2 regions of the Mammaliicoccus lentus genome follow, and region 2 is predicted to be linked to the other one. Evidence: predicted binding sites of a transcription regulator. Region 2 holds the regulator's gene; the other holds the start of a gene.
The links. Region 2 encodes LexA, which represses DNA repair genes until DNA is damaged. Its sites were predicted from a motif close to CGAACATATGTTCG; they were not measured.
Positions count from the first base shown of each region.

Region 1: the regulator LexA is predicted to act here: its motif matches at 2,576-2,589, upstream of ACNMOQ_RS08625 (YolD-like family protein).

Region 1 covers NZ_OX344834.1:1,749,634-1,760,367, reverse strand. Annotated here, with positions in the region: gene ACNMOQ_RS08640 (GNAT family N-acetyltransferase) at 22-558, shown strand; gene ACNMOQ_RS08635 (hypothetical protein) at 625-1,248, opposite strand; gene ACNMOQ_RS08630 (hypothetical protein) at 1,355-2,089, opposite strand; gene ACNMOQ_RS08625 (YolD-like family protein) at 2,136-2,552, opposite strand; gene ACNMOQ_RS08620 (CDP-glycerol glycerophosphotransferase family protein) at 2,872-5,073, shown strand; gene ACNMOQ_RS08615 (c-type cytochrome) at 5,334-6,047, opposite strand; gene ACNMOQ_RS08610 (FtsW/RodA/SpoVE family cell cycle protein) at 6,323-7,501, shown strand; gene ACNMOQ_RS08605 (LCP family protein) at 7,527-8,459, shown strand; gene def (peptide deformylase) at 8,570-9,058, shown strand; gene fmt (methionyl-tRNA formyltransferase) at 9,051-9,983, shown strand; gene rsmB (16S rRNA (cytosine(967)-C(5))-methyltransferase RsmB) at 9,980-10,734, shown strand, end outside.
Region 2 covers NZ_OX344834.1:1,581,463-1,592,196, reverse strand. Annotated here, with positions in the region: gene thrB (homoserine kinase) at 1-38, shown strand, start outside; gene ACNMOQ_RS07860 (Cof-type HAD-IIB family hydrolase) at 106-912, shown strand; gene ACNMOQ_RS07855 (phosphoribosyltransferase domain-containing protein) at 971-2,371, opposite strand; gene ACNMOQ_RS07850 (hypothetical protein) at 2,384-2,698, opposite strand; gene ACNMOQ_RS07845 (amino acid permease) at 2,836-4,278, opposite strand; gene rpmG (50S ribosomal protein L33) at 4,475-4,624, opposite strand; gene ACNMOQ_RS07835 (metal ABC transporter solute-binding protein, Zn/Mn family) at 4,762-5,712, shown strand; gene guaC (GMP reductase) at 5,804-6,781, shown strand; gene ACNMOQ_RS07825 (CAP domain-containing protein) at 6,802-7,818, shown strand; gene lexA (transcriptional repressor LexA) at 8,137-8,757, opposite strand; gene sosA (DNA damage-induced cell division inhibitor SosA) at 8,901-9,131, shown strand; gene ACNMOQ_RS07810 (DUF896 domain-containing protein) at 9,211-9,447, shown strand; gene tkt (transketolase) at 9,531-10,734, shown strand, end outside.

The DNA of each region.
Region 1 (10,734 bases), 170 kb from region 2:
AAAATTAAGAAGGTGATTATTTTGGAAAAAGTATCAATTAGAGTTACAGAAAATATATTATTAAGAGATGCGAAATTAAGTGATATTGATGATTACTTAAGGGTCCCATTTGATGAAGAACTTTTAACAATGTATGGATCAACACTAGATTATCGAACTGAAAAATCTAGAGAAAAAGCTGAATTAATGATTAAAGAAATAAAAAGTAACCCTTTAGAATGGGTAATTGATTATGACGGTAATTTTATTGGACAAGTTAATTTAAAAGTTGAAAAAGAAGATAATAAAGCGAGATTTGCTATCGGCATATTTAATCCAAATTATTGGGATAAAAGTATTGGTACTGATGTCACAAAATCAATATTAAAATATGGTTTTACTACATTAAATTTAAATAAAATTTATTTAAGAGTATTGGACTATAACGAACGTGCTATTAAGTCTTATAAAAAATCTGGCTTTATTGAAGAAGGTCGAGATAGAAAAGGTGCTTTAATAAATAATCAATATCATACAGATATATACATGGGGATATTGAAAGCTGAATATAAAGACTAAACCCACCATTACGGTGGGTTATTTATAATTCTCAACGTCAATAAAGCAATTGGAATAAAAAATATATTATTTAGCTATAAAACTAGAAATTGTGTTTTTTGAAACAATAACGTTTTTATGACCTATTCTTAGATTTGGTGTTAATTCTATTGTTTCTTTATGTCCTTTAGTTTTTATTTGTACTTTTTTGGATTCAATTGGATTTGTTTCTGTTGTATAAAAAAGTACAAATTGGTTTTTAAGTAATGTTATTTTTTCGTTTTTATTATATATATGGCCTATATCTTTTAGTTCAACAAAATTTATAGGAGTTATATTATTTGATTCCTTATCTAAATATTTTATGATTTCTAATTCACAATCTCTAGAGCCTAATATACATACATAATTCGGGTTTTTATCTAAAGTGATTTCGGCTACAATTTTATTTTTTAAGTCTTTTATTTCTGGTATTAATTGAGATTCTAGGCCGTATTTTTCTTCTAATTTTTCTTTTTTAGTATTTTCTATTTCATGAAATACATCTTTAGTGGTTGTACGTACTATTATTGGTAATTTAGTTGTTTTTTGAATAAAGAGATATAAACCTAGTTTTATTATTATGTAAATTACCGCAATACCAGAGCTTAGACCACCTAGAAAAATTAGAAAATTTATAAATGGTGTAATTATTTGAAGTGAGTTTCCCATTATTTAATGCTCCTTTTTTAAAACGAGTGAAACGAGTTTCTTCTTGTCTTAATATTATATAAAACACCCAAACATGTCACTGGGTGGTATTTTTTTGCGTCTAAAACTATAAATCTACAGATTCAGTATTATTAGAGTAAAAAACTATAATATTTTTCAATAATTTTTCTGCATTTTCAGATTCTGAAATAATAGTGATAATTGAAAAAAGTAAATGATATTCTCTGAATAAATCATCTGGTTTAGTAAAAGATAGATGATTAGGGTGGTTTAAGATTAATAATTGAAACCTCTTGATATCGTATATAAAATTATTTATTTTTATTTGTTCTTTATCTTTTAAATAGATGCTATCAGAAGATGTTGTATGCTGATTCACTTCTTTTATAGTGTTATTTAAGTGATTATTTATTTCATATTTCTCAATACAATCTAAAAATATTTGAATACTGGTATAAAGATTGGGGTGATTCTCACTAATATATTTTATGTTGTCCCTCTTTAGCGGCTCAGTAATTTCTTGTTTATTTTTATTAATAGCTTCAATAGAGTACAATAGAAAAATTAATTTGTGGTTAGAAAACTTGTCTTTTTCTTCAAAGTAAGTCTGAGCTAATTTTTTTCGTATATTTAGATACACTTTTTCACTTTTTTTATTCTCTTTTTTTGTTTGATTATAAAACCCAAGATAAGCTATGAGAATAGTTAAAATCATACCTAATATTGTTGTTAACCTAGGATATGGATATAAAAAGTATTCAATTTGATTTCTAAAAAAATATAATAAGACTAGACTACTAATAATGATTATTAATAGCTTGTGTTCTTTAAAATGATTCAATTCTTACCACCTTATTCTTTCTTAATATTTCACTTTTATTATCATCTTACTCTATCTCCAGAATACAATCCATATCTAAGTACATAATGCCTTTATCTTCATAATTAATAACCTGCAATGAGTTCATCATCTTATCAAATTTGTGTATTTCACACTTCAAATCTTTAATATATCCATTATGCCAGTATTTAATAGTAGAAACTGGGTTATAAAACATCTTTTCTAATAATACATTGTTTAAGTCCGCTATGGCAGATTCGCTTAATTCTGGTTTCTCAATCTTATCTTGATCACGTATGTGTTGATTAATTTCTTCATATTGTTGTGGCATAGTCGCAAATGGCGCCCATTTAATCATTCCACGTCCATGTGGTATACGTGGGTTAAGATATTCTCTTGGTATCTTTCTATAATCTGTTTCGTATTTATATGGTTCTGGTATATCATGGTTAATGACTTTCATATAATCACCTCATAAACATTATACGAACAAACGTTCTATTTTGTAAAGAAAAGATCAACGTTTCCATTTATGAATTGTTCGATTCTACCATATTATATAAAAATACATAAATTTTAATGATTTTAGTTATAAAAATTCAATTAAATGTTACTATATTAAATAAAGGATCAATTTTACAAAATTAATTGCGAAGAAGGTTATAATATTGAAAATAGTAAAAATATTTAATGAATTATGTAATATTTCTAAACAAACAAATGATTATATAAGGTTGAATCTTTTTGGTTCTAATAACAATATATACATATCTAAAAATTTATTGAATGAAAATGAATATTTATTATGCAGAGTTAATGAAGCAGTTCCTAATGGTATATTATCCATTATAAAACATAATAATTTAAACTATTATATACATATTAAAAATAATGAAATTTACGTAACCCCTTATATAAATGGTAATACTAATAGAAGTATTGATATTAAGTACGAAAAAATTTATGAAGGATATGAAATAGAAAAAAACAAATATTCATACAAAATTACAGATCAAGTAGGTAATGAACATGTTATTGGAAACGAAATATTTTTAACAGGCCATAATATAATAGATACTTTAGAAAGAACGGAAAACACACAAAAATATATATATTTAAAATTCACATATGAAAATATTGTTTCATTTTTAGAATATACATTAGCAACTACTCAGTTTTCTTTCAAAACATCTTGTATAAAAGTTATTGATTCAACAGAACAATTTAAAATATTAATGAAATCAAATAATACTTTTAAATTAAATGATGAATCTAATCAAATAATTAAAATTAATAATTTGTTAAAGAATAAAATCCAGGAAATAACATTAAAGAATAACGTCAAAAATTTCAAACCAATAATCATAAAAATCAATAATCGAGTTTTTGTACTATCTCATATTAAAAATCAGATAGTTAAAATAGAATATGATACAAGAGCAAACTTATTATTTAATTCAACATTTATATCATCAAAAGCAACTAGAAGAGGCATAGAGTATTCGGGAACGATTTATTATAAATATCGTAGCGATGTTAAGATAGATAATGTTGTAACTAATGACGGACTTTTAATGGCAAAAATAGAATGGCTTAGTTTAAAAGATTTTAAGTTTACTATTACAAACGATAATTTAGGTAAACTTAAAGAGTTACATAATAATTTGTATTTCGCACATGGTAATACTATTATTCATTCTTTAAACATATTTAATCATTTAGAAATTATTAATAAGGTAGAAGGTGTTAAAGTTTATAAAAAGAATGCTTATGTATCTAGAATAAGCTTAGTTAATAATTTAGTTATTACAGCTACTCCGAAACTACCTATATATAATAATTTAAATAAATTAAAGATAAAGATCGCCAACAAAACAGCTAAAGTTATTAATCTTTTCAAAAATGTAAATGTAAACCTATATTTCGAAAAAAATACCTCTAACGCCTCTGAGTCAGGTTTCGCCGTTTTTGAAAGTGTAAAAAAAGATAAAGAAATTAAATCAGTAAATAAATTTATAATTGATTCTAAATTTGAAGGGTTTAATAGACTTAAGGATAAATATAAAAACGATCTTGTAAGACGTTACTCTTTCAAACATTATTTATATTTATTCATAGCAGACAATTTTATTTCAAGCGAGTTAAGTAATCATGTTTTGGCTATCAGAGTATACGATAATTTATTAGCCAATAAAATAACTAAAACACCTTTATACTTCTTGCAACACGGAATAATGTTTGCCAAACCAGTGGATAACCCTATGGCTTTAGGTTTTCATAAAGAGAATCAAACAAATAATTTGAAAAAGAGTGTCATAAGTTCTGATTTGGAAGCACAAGAATTTTATAAAATGGGCTACGACAAAAATGATTTAATGAAAACAGGTTTACCAAAGCTAGATCAAGCAAACTTGAATAAAGAGGCCAGTAAAATCGCTTTTATGCCAACATGGAGATATTGGGAAGAAGCTTATGTTATTAATAATGAAATTGAAAAAACCTCTTATTATAAATCTTTGATTGAAGTAATTGAGACTTTTGAAAAAGCTGGTCTTTTAGATAAACTTTTAATTGTTCCACATAATAAGTTTGCTGATTATATTAAACAAAATTTAAAGAAATATAAGCACATAATAAATACTAATCCTTCTGAAGCTTTGAAAGAATCTAAAATATTCATTACAGATTATTCTTCTATTATTTATGATGCTATTTATAGAGGAGCTTATCCTATTTTCTATTGGAAAGAAAAAGATTATTTAATAGAAAATTATAAAGCGATACCACCAGTTAATGACAAAAATGCACCAGGGGATATCGCATATAGTGAAAAAGAGTTAATAGAATATGTAAATAAAGCAATAAATAACAATTATAAAGTGGCTAGTGATATAAAAGAAAAATATTTAAAAATTAATGAATTTGATGATAATAAAAATACAGAGCGAGTTATTAATGAATTGAAAAAAGAAAGAGTTCTATGATTTATTAATGGGTCAAACGAAATGTTACAAAAAAATATTTATTAAGAGGGAAAATAAAGGGCATATTTTATAAACAACAACACAAAGGTATGAAATTTTTAGAATTAATATCATGAAAAAAGCCAGTATCTACAACATTCTATAGACACTGGCAATAAGTTATAAAATTAGTTGAGTAATCCGCAAATGATGATGTAGAAGTTATATATAGCACCAATTAACTCCTCTAACTTTAAAATAAGCTAGAGGGGTTAAATCAATTATTTAGAACTTACTTCTTCTAATTCCTGCCAATCATAATCATGATTTAATATTTGTTCCCTTTCTTTTTCAGAAATTTTATCGTCAGGTTCTCCACCTTTTGGATAAAATTTTTCTTTTGATTTATTTACAAACTTTGGTCTATCTTGCGTCAATATATAAGCAGTTATGTCTGAAGCTTCTTGTTTGCTCAACGTTCCTTCTTCACCAAAAGGCATATTATGGTAAATGAAGTCATACATTTTTGAAAATCTACTCATACCTGCACCAGTATTAAATGAGTCTGGTCCCCATAACGATGGTTCAGTAAATGGGGCACTCGATGAACCATTGCCATGACAAGATAAACAATTATTTCTATCGAATGCCTTTTTCCCTTTATCAACATTTGGTTCAGGTATATTTTTTGCTTGTTCTATCTCTGGTGCTTCAGATTTTTTAACGTCTTCACTAATAAAATCTAAATAAGCTACCATTGCTTTCATTTCCTCACTATTTTCTTTGATAGGTTTTCCATTCATACTCCTAGCAAAACATCCATTAATTCGCTCTTTAAGTGAAACATCTCTACCTTCACGATCTCTGTATTGTGGGTATTTTTTAGAGACACCTTCTAGAGAAAGAGCATTTCCATTTCCTCCTTGAGCATGACAACTCGTACAAGCTAATTTGTTTCCAACATGCTCAGGCATTTTAGAGTTGGTATAAATCATTAATTCTTTATCTTTACGTAATAACTTACCTTTTTCAGTGTTAGGGTCAGTCGTCCGAACTGATTTTACTGAACTTTCTTTTTCTGATTTTTTTCGTCGTTAGAACATGCAATAATTTAACTAAATTGTATTTTTGCATTTTGAAATAATTTTATTTAATTCCATTATTTATTTCAATATATATTTGTTGAATAAAACAATAATGATATTTAGGTTATCCTAAAATATGTTTGACTAACATAATAAAAAAAGTTACGATTGTTTGAGAATGTGGGGTGTATAAAATTAGATTTAAAAATTATAATAAAATAAATAAAAATGTGGATAAAAGTATTTTATTTTGTTATTTAATATTGGGGATTATAGGAATTATATTTATTTACAGCGCAAGTATGGTTCCTGCACGAATGGGTTCATTAACAAATGGAAATATAATTAATAGTAATCATTTTATGGTCAGGCAATCTATATTTTTATTTGTAGGTACTTTAATTGTTCTATTTATTGCTTATTTTGTGGACATTGATGCTTTAAAAGCGAAAGCATTTCAACAATTTATTATTATCGGTGTCATCATTTTACTTATTATTACCTTGATTTTAGGAAGTGAAATTAATGGTTCTAAAAATTGGCTTAATTTAGGTTTTTTCAGCATACAATCTTCAGAATTTCTAAAGTTAGCCTCTATCATATATCTTTCATACATAATCGATAAAAAAATGTCCCAAGCAAGGATATATAACATTAAAACTTTATTACCCCCATTGTTTATGCTAGGTTTTGGTTTAGTTTTAATCTTAGTTCAAGGTGATTTAGGCGGCACAATATTAAATATTGGTATTATATTGTTTATTTTAATGTATTCAGATATAAAAAATATTGTGAAAGTTCAATTATTCGGTTCGATTTCACTGCCATTTGTAATCTATTTAATTTACACATTAATATTTGATACAAAAAATACATACAGATTGAATCGAATTAAAGTAATCATGGAACCATTTAAATATGAAAATGGTGAAGGTTATCAACTATCTAATTCTTTATTAGCAATTGGTAATGGCGGCGTTACTGGTCAAGGTATGGGGAACGGCATTATGAAATTAGGTTATTTACCTGAACCACACACAGATTTTATATTTTCAGTTTTAGCTGAAGAAGCAGGTTTAATAGGGGTTATCGCAGTTATAGCATTATATATGTATATAACATTTAAAGGGATTATATACGCTAATACGACTAAAAATAATTACTACAAAATAATTTGTATAGGTGTAGTTAGTTATTTATTTTTACAAGTATTCATTAATTTAGCTGGAATATCAGGAATAATACCTTTAACAGGTGTTACACTTCCTTTATTAAGTTATGGAGGTTCTTCTCTTTTAAGTATCAGTGTTGCTTTCGGGCTATTACTCGCTACTACTAAAAAGATAAATATGGAAAAGATATAGAAACTGATAAATAGGGAGCGAAAACATGAAATTAACAAGAAAAGGTAAAATTGTCATAGCATTGTTTATCATCTTGGTTATAGGATCAACAATAACGATTTATGTAAAATCAAGACTGAACCAATTCAATGTTAATGTTCAAGAAAGGATAGGCACTAAAGAAGAACAAAAAGAATCCGTAGATAAAATTAAAAATAAAAAACCTTTATCAATTGCAATTTTTGGTGTTGATACTGATGAAAAAAGAGACGAAGAAAATATAGGGCAAAGAACTGATTCGATGTTGATTGCATCAGTTAATCCTAAAGAAGAAACTACAAAGCTTTTAACATTACCTAGAGATACAAACGTTTATATTAATGATATAGATAGAAACGAAAAAATAGCACATGCCTATGCATATGGAGGCGCTAAGACAGCAATAGATACAATCAAGAATAATTTTGACATACCAATAGATGGTTATATAACAATTGATATGGATGGGTTCGAAGAAATTATAGATATTATTGATGGTATAGAAGTTACAAGCAATGCTTCATTTTCTTTTAATGGGTCAACATTTAAAGAAGGAAAGAAAACTAATCTTAACGGCAAACAAGCACTTGATTATGTTAGAAGTAGGAAACAAGAGGGTGCTGGTGGAGATGAAGGTAGAACAGCGAGGCAAAGACAAGTTATTGAAGCTGTGTCACAAAAAGTGACGAAAAGTAAAAATGTTATAACATTAAATAAAATTTTAAAAGCAAGCGAAAAAAATGTTAAGTCGAATTATTCGGCAGGAGATTTTAAAAATTTATATGAAAGCTATAAAAAAGGTGCAAATCATATTGATAAATTGTCATTAGATGGAATGAATCAAATAGAAGATGATGGTATATGGTATTTTGAACCTGACGAGCAATCTAAGAAAACTATAATAGAAGAATATAAAACCAATTTACAAATAGATACATAATGGTATTTGTATAAAGTGTTTTTAAAATTTTAAAAAGGCAGTTATAGCTGTCTTTTTTATTTGTTTTAAGTTATAATTATACGATGAGTTTTTATAAAGGAGCGATAGATATGGCTGTAAAACCACTTGTTACTGCCCCCAATCCAATTTTAAATAGAGAAGTTAAAGATGTCGTAAATTTTGATGAATCAATAAAGCAATTAATTGCTGATTTAGAAGATACAATGTTTGATAATGATGGTGTTGGAATTGCCGCGCCACAAATTGGTGTTGATTTAAAAGTTGCGCTTGTTGATATGGAGCAAGATGGTATTTTGCAGCTTATAAACCCAACTATTTTAACACAATCTGAAAAAACTGAAACAGATGTAGAAGGTTGTCTCAGCGTTCCGGGTGTTTATGGTGAGGTTGAAAGAAGTGTCATGATTACTGTTAAGAGTAAAGATTTAAATGGTAATGATGTAGAATTAACTGCATATGATGATATTGCGAGAATTATTTTACACGAGATTGATCATTTATATGGTGAGTTGTTTACAGATAAAATGACGAGAGAAGTTAGTGAAGAAGAGTTAGAGGAGATGTATAAGGATGAGTAAAATTGTTTTTATGGGTACGCCTGATTTTTCTACAGGTGTGTTAGAGATGCTTATTCAAGAGTATGATGTAATTGCAGTTGTAACACAACCAGACCGTCCTGTTGGCAGAAAGAAGATACTAACACCACCACCAGTTAAAAAGGTAGCATTAGAACATAATATACCTGTATATCAACCTGAAAAACTGAATAATTCTTCTGAATTAGAAGAAATCATTAACTTAAAACCTGATTTAATCGTGACAGCTGCATTTGGCCAATTATTACCTAAATCTTTGCTTGATGCGCCAAAACATAAAGCAATCAATGTGCATGCTTCATTGTTACCTAAATATAGAGGTGGCGCGCCAATTCATTATGCTGTAATGAATGGAGAGAAAAAAACAGGAATTACGATTATGTACATGGCAGAAAAATTAGATGCAGGAAATATTATTAGTCAAGACGAAGTTGAAATACTTGAAAATGACACAGTAGGAGAAGTTCACGATAAACTAGCAACACTTGGGACAGACTTGTTGAAGAGAACTTTACCTACTATTTTTAATGGTACTAATGATAGCATTGTTCAAGACGACAGTTTAGCTACATTTGCATCGAATATTTCTAGAGAAGACGAACGAATTGATTGGACTAAAGATGCTCAAACAATTCACAATCACATTCGCGGATTATCACCTTGGCCGGTTGCTTATACGACTATGGACGGTAAAAACTTAAAGCTATGGCGTAGTGAAATCGTTGAGAATGTCAAAGGTGAACCAGGTGAAATCATTGAAACGACTAAAGATGCAATTATTGTTGCGACTGGTTCCGAAGATGGCGTTGCTTTAACTGAAATACAATTAGCAGGTAAAAAACGTGTAAAAACACGTGATTATATAAGCGGATTACAATCCAAAATTGATGGGACAAAATTAATATGATGAATAATAATGTAAGATATGTTGCTTTAACGATATTAGACGACGTACTAACAGGTGAAGCATACAGTAATCTACAGCTTAATGAAGCAATTAAAAATGAAGCTGTATCAAAAAAAGATATAGGCTTATTAACTGAGCTTGTATATGGAACAATACAAAGAAAAATCACTTTGGAATACTTAATAGAACCTTTTATACAAACTAAATTAAAAGGTTGGATGAAACGTTTATTAATCATGAGCGCATATCAATATGTTTATTTAGATAAAGTGCCAGATCATGCAATTATTAACGAAGCCGTAAACATAGCAAAAAACCGTGGTGACCTGCATAATAGTAAAGCTATAAACGCTATACTTAGAAGTTTCATGGCAGCACCTTTGAGAACATTTGATGAAATTAAACATGATGACAAAAGGTTATCAGTTGAAGCTAGTGTGCCTCTATGGTTAACAAAACATTGGATTACTCATTTTGGTTATGAAAAAACAAAAGAAATGTGTTTATTAAGTTTAACGCCTCCTGATACAACGGTAAGAGTGAATACGACAAGAATTACAGTTCCAGAAGCTATTGAAAGATTGGAAAGTAACGGTTATACTGTCGAATTAGATAAAGATATTGAACGTTGTTTGCACATTAAAGGTGAACCAATAGTGAACGATCGATTATTTAAAGACGGACTTCTTTCAGTTCAAGATAAAAGTTCAATGTTCGTAGCTGAAATAATGAATGTTAAAGAAGGTAGTAC
Region 2 (10,734 bases):
ATAGATTTGGCGTAAAACAAACAACAATTAATTTATAAAATAAAGATGATGCTTACATTCTTCTTATGGTAGAATGTAAGCATCATTGCATTTAAGGAGATAGTTATGACATATAAATACATAGTTATGGATATGGATGATACATTGTTAACTTCAGAAAATAAAATTAGTGAAGAAACACATGCATATTTATTAAAAAAACAACAAGAAGGCATGAAAATTATACTTGCTTCTGGTAGACCAACAGCAGGTATGACAAAGCATGCAGAATCTTTAAATTTGAAACAAAATGGTGGATATATTGTAAGTTATAATGGTGCAATTATTACAGATACAGCAACAAATGAAGTTGTATTTAAACAGACGATAGATAAAGAAAATGCACATAAAATTATAGATTTTTGTAGAGAAAATAATTTCTTCAGTTTAACATATATCAATGATGAAATCGTTTATGATTCTACACATGAATATATGAATATTGAAAGTGAATTAACAGGCTTGCCGATGGTATCGGTATCAGATTTAAAAGAAGTCATTACTGAAGATGTACCTAAAGTTATGGGGGTAGATTACGAAGAAAATATCTCAAAAGCTAATCAGTCTCTAAATGGACAATTTAACGATCATATTTCTTCAACTACAAGTAAGCCTTATTTCTTAGAGTTTATGAATAATGAAGTATCTAAAGGAAAATCACTTCAAAAGCTTTTTGAAAAAATAGAAGCGGATTTTTCAGAAGTTATTGCATTCGGAGATAGTTTAAATGACTCAGATATGTTAGAGAAAGCAGCTATTGGTGTTGCTATGGGTAATGCTAATGATACGATTAAAGAACTTGCAGACGTTGTAACTGATGACCATGATAATAATGGTATCGTGACAGCTTTAGAAAAATTACTTAAGTCATAAGAATAATTAAAAGCCGTGAAGTAGGATGGAATATCCATACTTCACGGCTTTTTTATGTCTAATAAAGTCTATCCTCGTTAAAAGCAATAGAAGTCATTTCAATAACTAAAATTGATTTTGCACCTAGTATTTTCAACTGTTGAACTAAATCATCTATTTCTGTTTTGTGTCTCAATCTCTCAACTAATACAATGATTTGATCATATTGATCTATTTCTAAGTTATATAAATAATGAGTGATTGATCTCTCTAAAGGAGACATGAAGCTAATTTTTTTGTTTGAATGGTTCAGTGTACTTGAATCAAAATTAAAACGTGTTGTACCTTGAACTTTTACTTCCTTCCCAGGTAAATATCTAGCAATTTGCAGAGGTACATATAGAAATTCTCCAATACCGATAATCATTTTAGATGAATCATCTAATAAATCACCGAGTAACTCGCCCATACGTTGGAATAATTCTTCAGAAATTTGTTGTTCTCTACCGTTTAAAGTAAATCTACCTGTTGAAATAAAGTATGGATTATCATGGATTGTTCCATTACGTAACATATTTTGAGCTTTAACGATAAAGTAATCATTTATAATATGTCTTAACGAATAATATTGTACTTTTGTTTCATGGTGGTTATTTTTTAATAGTTCATTATGAGTAAGTTGATGCGTAACATTTTGTATATCTTGGACTTCTACATCGAAAGACATTAATGAAATGATATTAATCTTGATATTTAAAGATTTTTCCAAACTAGAAAATGATTCTTTAACACTTTGTGATCTTAAATCGATAGGTGTTAATACCGTAAACATTTGTCTAGATGGATATTTTTTATGAATTTTCATAATTAGATTAATTACTGAATGACCATTTAACAAATGGTTATCTATAATGGCAATCCTCTCATCATTATCAAAAAAGTCTTTATCTTTAGTATAGAAAAACAGTCTTTCTTGTGTATCAACAATATCACTATGATCAAGTAAAGGTGGGTGAGATATCACTTTATCTCTTGTAGAAGCCAAGAACATAACATCATCTTCAAATAAACTAAATATAGAATGTCCGAGATTAACTGCACGCTCACTCAACCCTAAAAATCGAGTAGGTGGGTAATGTCCAAGTTTGTTCGTTTCTACTAAATTTAATGCTTGAATCATCTTACCTCTGTTTTGACTATTAATAGCACTTGCAACAGTCTCCATCCTTTCATCAGTTTCACCGGTTAAGGCTTCATGATATAAAAATCCTAATAATAAACCGACTAATAATGGATGTTCTGGATACAATGCTCTTGAATATCCTAAACAGGGAGATACAGGGATATAAGGAAACTCTGAATGTTCTTCTTGGGTCATGGCTAGCATTTCATCTATTTCGAACTGAAATCGATTATCTATTACTTTAACCTCTACTTGCTTTTCGTTATCTAGAGGGAAAACTTTACTCTGTTGAGACATGAAATAACTCCTTTATTTGCTCGTATGCGTCCATTCACGACTAAATTTTTTTCTTTTTATATGTGCATAAACTTGATCGGCAGCATAATCTTGATTTGTATAAACTGTAATATCATAGAAAACTTGATTTTCTTCAAAAGGTTCATTTAAGTATAAATCTTTTAAATGATCGAATAAGGACTGCATTTGTTCTCTTGTCAAACTCGTATATTCTCTTAAAGTCTTTTTTATGAGTTGAGAATCAGAATCAAATGCACTTTGCACCACAATAACAAAGCGTTCATCTTGTTTAAGTACATCATCAAATAAATTAGTTTGTCCAGTCATTGTTTCACCTTCTTAATGAGTTATTAATTATTTATGTTTATTATACTATATATAATGGAATAAGAAAAAGTTACAATTGTTTTTGTATAAAAAAATACTACCAACAATGTATTTGTATTGTTGGTAGTATTAACTCATTATTTATCATAGTTGTGTTTTGATAAATCGATATCTTCTAATTTAATAACTTTAGTTTTTGTTATGAATTTATGGATGAAATAAACAACAACGCCAAGTATGATAGGTAAGAATGATTCAATTAAAATTGGGATATTTAAATTGATGATACTATCAAATGATTGTCCAATTAGTAAGAATGCAATAACTGAAATAACAATAATAGGGCCTAAAGGATATAAAGGTGCTTTATATTCTAAAGTTTCAGTTTCTGATTTACCTTGTTTTCGTATAGCCATTCTTAAACGAACGTGACTGATGATGCTCATTAACCAAACTAATGTAACAAGTGCACCAAGCATATTTAATAATCTATAGTAACCGTCAGCATTTAAAGTTGCATATACGATTGATAAGAATATTAAAACGATTGTGACACATAGTGATACAAATGGCATGTTATGTTTATTTAATTTACTAAATACTTTTGGTGCTTGTTTATGTTTTGATAAAGAATAAAGTAAACGACTTGTAGCATATAATCCTGAATTACCAGCTGATATTAAAGCAGTTAGTATGACAGCATTAATAATAGAAGCGGCAAATGCGATACCAACTCTATCAAATACAATTGTAAAAGGACTTTGTGTTACTGTATTATCTTTGTTTAATAACAATGGATCTGTATAAGGTATTATTGCTGCTATTACTGCAATTGCTAGAATATAGAATAATAATATTCTCCAGAACACTTGTCTAATAGCTTTAGGCATAGATTCTTTAGGATTTTCAGACTCACCAGCAGTAACTGCAACAACTTCAGTACCACCAAAGCTGAATCCAGCAACAAGTAATACGCCTAAGAAACCAGATATACCATTAACAAAAGGTGCTTCTTTGTATGTGTAGTTCGTTAGACCTAAAGGCTCATTACCACCTAAAATACCAAAGATGATTAGCACACCGACAATTAAGAAGATGATTATTGTTGCAACTTTGATAAAACTTAACCAATATTCAGCTTCACCAAATGCTTTAACAGTAAATATATTTAATAAGAACAATATAACTATAAAAATCATACTCCATACAAATGGATCAATACTGTCAAATATATTCCAATATGTAATAATTTTAGCAGCTGTTAATATATCCACACTAGACACTAGTGCCCAAATAATCCAATATAACCAACCAACTGTAAAACCTGCAGAAGGGTCTATGAATCTACTAGAATAAGCACTAAACGATCCTGAAACTGGATAAAATGTAGCAAGCTCTCCAATAGCAGTCATTAAGAAATATAACATCACACCTATAATTGCATATGCTATTAACGCACCGGCAGGACCAGCTTGTGTAATGACAGCACCACTAGCCATAAATAGACCTGTACCGATAGAACCACCGATAGCTATCATTGAAATGTGTCTAGTCTTTAAACCACGTTTCATTTCTTCCATATAAATCACCATACTTTCTACTTCACTATTAACTTATTTTAAATATAAGTAATATTTTATTATCTATTCAGAAAATAAGCAATGAAAATTTTATTACATAAATGCTTTAAAGCATTAAATTAAAGAAATAATAAAAAAGTCACTCCAAATTAATGAAGTGACTTTTAATGTCGTATATCTTATTATAAATAAGAAATTATTTTGTTTCGCGATGTAAAGTATGACGACCTAATCTTGGACTATATTTTTTTAATTCAATACGTTCTGGATTTGTACGTTTATTTTTAGTAGAAATATAGTTTCTGTCGCCTGTTTCAGTACATGCTAACGTGATATTTACACGCATGTTCATCAGCCTTTCTGTATAGTAATCATTACGTTTTATAATAATATCATAAAATATAATGCTTAGCAATAGAATTACTCTATGAAATAGGGACATCAGATTGTTATAATAAAATAAATATAAATAAGGAGATTTTTATGAAAAATAAATCGAAAATAGCTATAGTATTATGTGTTACTGTCTTATTTCTAGCAGCTTGTGGATCTAAATCAACCAGTAATGATAAATTAAAAATTTATGCGACAAACTTTCCTTACGAGAGTTTTACTAAACAAATAGGTGGAGAATATGTAGATGTTGAGTCTATCTATCCAAGTGGTACTGATTTACATAATTACGAACCCACTCAAAAAGAAATGTTAAATATCGCAAAAAGTGATTTATTTGTATATTCTTCAGATGAGTTGGATCCAGTAGCTAAAAAAATTAGCTCTACAATAAAACAAGGCGACCACAAATTACAAACTATTCCTAATTTAGAGGAAAGTGAAATATTAGAACACCATCATGAAGATGGAGAAGAACATGAGCATGAACATGATGCAACACATAATGAAGAAAATGAACATGACCCGCATATATGGCTTGATCCAATTGCCAATAAAGAAGCGGCTAAATCTATTAAAGATAAATTAGTTAAAATAGATGCATCGCACAAAGAAACTTATGAAAAGAATTACAAGAAGCTAATAACAGATATCGATAAAATCGATAAAGAAATGAAAGAAATCACAAAAGATACGAAGCGAGATACTGTATTTATTTCTCATGACTCTCTTGGATATTTAGCAAATCGTTATCATTTTAAACAAACAGGTGTAACTGGAATGAATAATGAAGAACCTAGTCAAAAAGAACTTCTAAATATCATAAAAGAGATTAATAAATCAAAATCTCCATATATATTATATGAACAAAATGTAAGTTCTAAAGTAACAGATATTATAAAGAAAGATACTGATAGTAAACCACTTAAGTTTCATAATTTAGAAGTATTAACTAAAGAAGAAGCAAAAGATAAAAACATCACATATCAATCTTTAATGGAAGAAAATATCAAGAATTTAGATAAAGCTCTTAATAATTAATAAATATAATCTTATTTCGTTTACTTTTTCATGTTAACCATGTATAGTAACTAATGGATTATTATTAATAGTTTTGAAAGAGGTCATTGATATGAAAATTTTTGATTATGAAGACGTACAATTAATACCAAACAAATGTATAGTAGAAAGTCGCTCTGAATGTGATACTACTGTTAAATTTGGGCCGAAAACATTTAAATTACCAGTTGTACCTGCTAATATGCAAACAGTGATGAATGAAGAACTAGCTGAATGGTTTGCTAGTAATGATTATTTTTATATCATGCATCGCTTTGATGAAAAAGCACGTATTCCATTTATTAAAAAAATGCAAAGTAAAAACTTATTTGCATCTATCTCAGTAGGTGTTAAAAAAGATGAGTATGATTTTATAGAAGAATTAGCAAATGAAAATTTAATTCCTGAATATATGACAATAGATATTGCACACGGTCACTCTGAGCAAGTTATTAGAATGATTAAGCACATTAAACAACATATTCCAGAAACATTTGTAATTGCTGGTAATGTTGGAACGCCAGAAGGTGTTCGTGAACTAGAAAATGCTGGAGCAGATGCAACTAAAGTTGGTATCGGGCCTGGTAGAGTCTGTATAACAAAAATTAAAACTGGATTTGGAACTGGTGGCTGGCAATTAGCTGCTATTAACCATTGTAGTAAAGCTGCAAGAAAACCAATTATTGCTGATGGTGGAATCAGAACAAATGGTGATATTGCAAAATCAATTAGATTTGGTGCTAGTATGGTTATGGTAGGTTCACTATTTGCTGCACACGAAGAATCTCCAGGTGAAACTGTTGAACTTGAAGGCAAATTATACAAAGAATACTTTGGAAGTGCTTCAGAATTCCAAAAAGGTGAGCGTAAAAACGTAGAAGGTAAAAAAATGTTTGTCGAGCATAAAGGATCATTAAAAGATACTTTAATTGAAATCGAACAAGATTTACAAAGTTCTATCTCGTATGCAGGTGGCAAAGACTTACAATCTATCACTAAAGTAGACTATGTGATTGTACGAAATTCAATATTCAACGGTGACCGCGACTAAAAATAGGCGAGGTGGACTACTTGAAAAAAGTATTTTACTTATTCATATTGTTATTGATTATAACCTTAATCAAGCCAGTCCCTGAATCAGATTTATCTAAACAAATTCAACAAAAAGTGATGAATGTTCAACAAGGACTTGAAGATGAACAAACTACTAAGAAAGTTGAACTAAAGACGCCGAAAGAACAAGAATTTGCGATTAATAATATTCAAATCAATCAAACGAAAAGCGAAGTTGAAAAGAAACTTGGCAAACCAAAACGGGTAACCGTTAATGAATATAATGAGAAATGGCATGCATATCATGACCAATACAATGGATTTGTAATGGTCAGTTATGATGATGACAAAGTAACAGGATTATATACAAACCAAGACTTAATAACATCTCAAAAAGGTATAACGAGTAAAATGAAAAAGAATAAAGTTCGTTCAATTCTCGGTGAACCTTTAGATGAGATTCAAAAAGATAAAGTTAAGTTAGTTCAAAATGATCCTGATTATGATGTTTTCAAATTTGATAACATTTATACGACCATATTTTATGATAAGCATCAAGACAATCAAATTAAAGGAATAATGCAAGTAGCTTCGTCAACTGAAGATAAGCGTACAAATCAGTACCATACTGCTTCAGATGAATATAAGCGTGCATTAGAACTTCAAAATTTTGATATAGTCAATGCAGAGCGCGTTCAATTTGATTTACCGACATTATCTTATAATGAAAATGTAAGTCATACTGCTCGTAAGCATAGTACAGATATGGTGGATAACGATTATTTTGATCATACGAATAAACAAGGTTTATCTCCATTTGATAGATTAGACAATGATGGTTTTGATTATGTAACTGCAGGTGAAAACTTAGCATATGGTCAAATAAGCAGTGTTTATGCCCATCATGGACTAATGAACTCATTGGGACACAGAAAGAACATTTTAAATAAAGATTATAAAGAGTTAGGAGTAGGTGTCGATATTGGCGAAGATTTACAGCCTTATTGGACTGAAAACTATATTACTCAACAGTAGAAAATAGATAAGCAAAGTGCATTGTCTAAACAACTTTGATATAATAACGATATAAAAATTATTTCATATTTCCTTAAATGTTTTACACATGTTGTTTCTAATAATTTGATTGGTGGAATAACATATAAAGGGGAAGTTTAACATGGAAAATAAAGAAATAAATAATAAAGATATTGACGTTTTAGATCGTGTCAAAGAATTATTAAATAAAAAAGATGTTTCATAAAAAGATTTTTATAATAAAAATAAAAGCTCAAATAATCAAATAAAGGGAATATGATATAAAAAAAGCTGTGATGCACTTGCATCACAGCTTTTTTACATTTCTCTAAACAATCCTACTACTTTACCTAAGACACTTACATTGTCTAAGTAAATTGGTTCCATTGTACTGTTCTCAGGTTGAAGTCTATAACGTGATTCTTCTTTGTAGAAGCGTTTAACGGTAGCTTCATCATCTTCAGTCATCGCGACGATGATATCCCCATTCTCAGCAATTGTTTGGCTTCGCACGATTACTTTATCTCCATCAAGAATACCTGCTTCTATCATACTGTCTCCAATAACATCTAATATAAAGATATTGCTATTATGTGTTGATGTAAAGTGAGCAGGTAGCGGGAAATATTCTTCAACGTTCTCAACTGCTGTAATAGGTATACCAGCAGTTACTTTACCTATGACGGGAACATGAATGGTGTTCTCTTGGTTAATGTTCTCTCCTACAGTCTCGGTAATCTCGATTGCACGAGGTTTAGTAGGGTCACGTTTAATATATCCCTTTTCTTCTAATCTAGATAAATGGCCATGTACAGTGGAACTTGAAGCAAGTCCGACAGCTAAACCAATTTCACGAACACTAGGCGGGTAACCTTTTGTTTGTACTATATGTTTAATGAATTGATATATTTCAGATTGACGTTTAGTTAATTCTTTCATAGTCGCACGCTCCTAATATTGATTTAAATTTATTATAGCACATACGTTTCCTTCGAACAAACATTTGTTCGTATTTTCATTGACTACGAACAGTTGTTCTGTTAATATAAAAATACAAACAAACGTTCTAGGAGGAAGTAGTTATGACAGTAACAATTAAGAAGACAGTTTTAGTATATTTAGCAGTGTTCTTGATGACTCTATTAATAGGATATTTATACTTAGCTCAGTCTAATGCTGTTTATTCAACAGAACAGACGTACGAAATGACTGATCACAAAATCAAACAACAAGATAACCAACAACCAAATAATATAGATGCAGAACCAAATCATATAAGTAAATCTAAAGCTATGGTAGGTTCGATAGATTAATCGTTAAAATATGAGCAAATCCATTTGGATTTGCTCGTTTTTTTTGTTATCTTTTAATTAAATGGAAAGTGGTGATAAAATGTTAAGTAAAGAAAAGATTGAAAGAATTAATGAGCTAGCAAATAAAAAGAAAACAAGTGGACTTTCTGAACAAGAAGCAAAAGAACAAACAAAACTTCGTGCAGAATATTTACAAGCTTTTAGAGGTAACTTTAAAGATACGATTGAAAGCACAAAAGTTATCGATCCAGAAGGTAAAGATGTAACACCTGAAAAATTAAAAGAAATCCAAAAGAAAAATAATATAAGAAATTAGTTAAAATGAGTAATAATAATTAATATTCCGAATATTATGATGTATAATGATAATGGATAACAGAATAAAGGAGACTATAATATATGTTTAATGAAAAAGATCAACTAGCAGTAGATTCAATCCGTGCATTAAGTATCGATGCTATCGAAGCAGCTAACTCAGGACATCCTGGATTACCAATGGGTGCTGCACCAATGGCATATACTTTATGGACAAAGCATTTAAACTTTAATCCACAATCAAAAAACTATTTTAATAGAGACCGCTTTGTATTATCTGCAGGTCACGGTTCAGCGTTACTATATAGTTTATTACATCTTTCTGGTAGCTTAGAACTTGAAGAAGTAAAAAACTTTAGACAATGGGATTCAAAAACACCTGGACACCCAGAGTTTAATCATACAGATGGTGTAGAAGTTACAACTGGACCTCTTGGACAAGGATTTGCAATGAGTGTTGGTATGGCTATGGCTGAAAAACACTTAGCAGGCAAATTCAACCAAGATAATTATGAAGTTGTTGATCACTACACATATGTTTTAGCTAGTGATGGTGACTTAATGGAGGGTATCTCTCACGAGGCAGCTTCATTAGCAGGTCATTTAAACCTTGATAAATTAATCACTTTATACGACTCTAACGATATTTCATTAGATGGTGATTTAGATAAAGCTTTCTCAGAAAATGTTAAAAATAGATTCGAATCTTACGGTTGGAGTTACATCTTAGTTGAAGACGGTAATGACTTAGAAGCTATTGATAAAGCTATAACTGAGGCTAAATCATTAGAAGGTCCTACGTTAATTGAAGTAAAAACTGTAATCGGTTACGGAGCTCCTAACAAAGCAGGTACAAACGGTGCTCACGGTGCGCCACTTGGTGAAGAAGAACGTGAATTGGCATTGAAAGCATACGGTTTAGATCCATCTAAACGTTTCAACGTACCTCAAGAAGTATATGATATTTTCAGCAATACAATGTTAACTCGTGCAAATGAGCATGAAACAAAATGGAATGAATTAGTTGAAGAGTATGCTAAAGCTAACCCAGAATTAGGCGAAGCATTCAAACAAGCAATTTCTAATGAACTTCCAGAAGACTATGCTAAAGACTTACCTGTATATGAAGCTGGAAACAGTAGTGCTACACGTGCTGATTCAGGTGATATCATTCAAGCATTAAGTAAATCTGTACCAGCATTCTTTGGTGGTTCAGCAGATTTAGCGTCATCTAACAAATCAAACGTTAAAGATGAGCCAGACTTTAATGATGAAACACCAGAAGGAC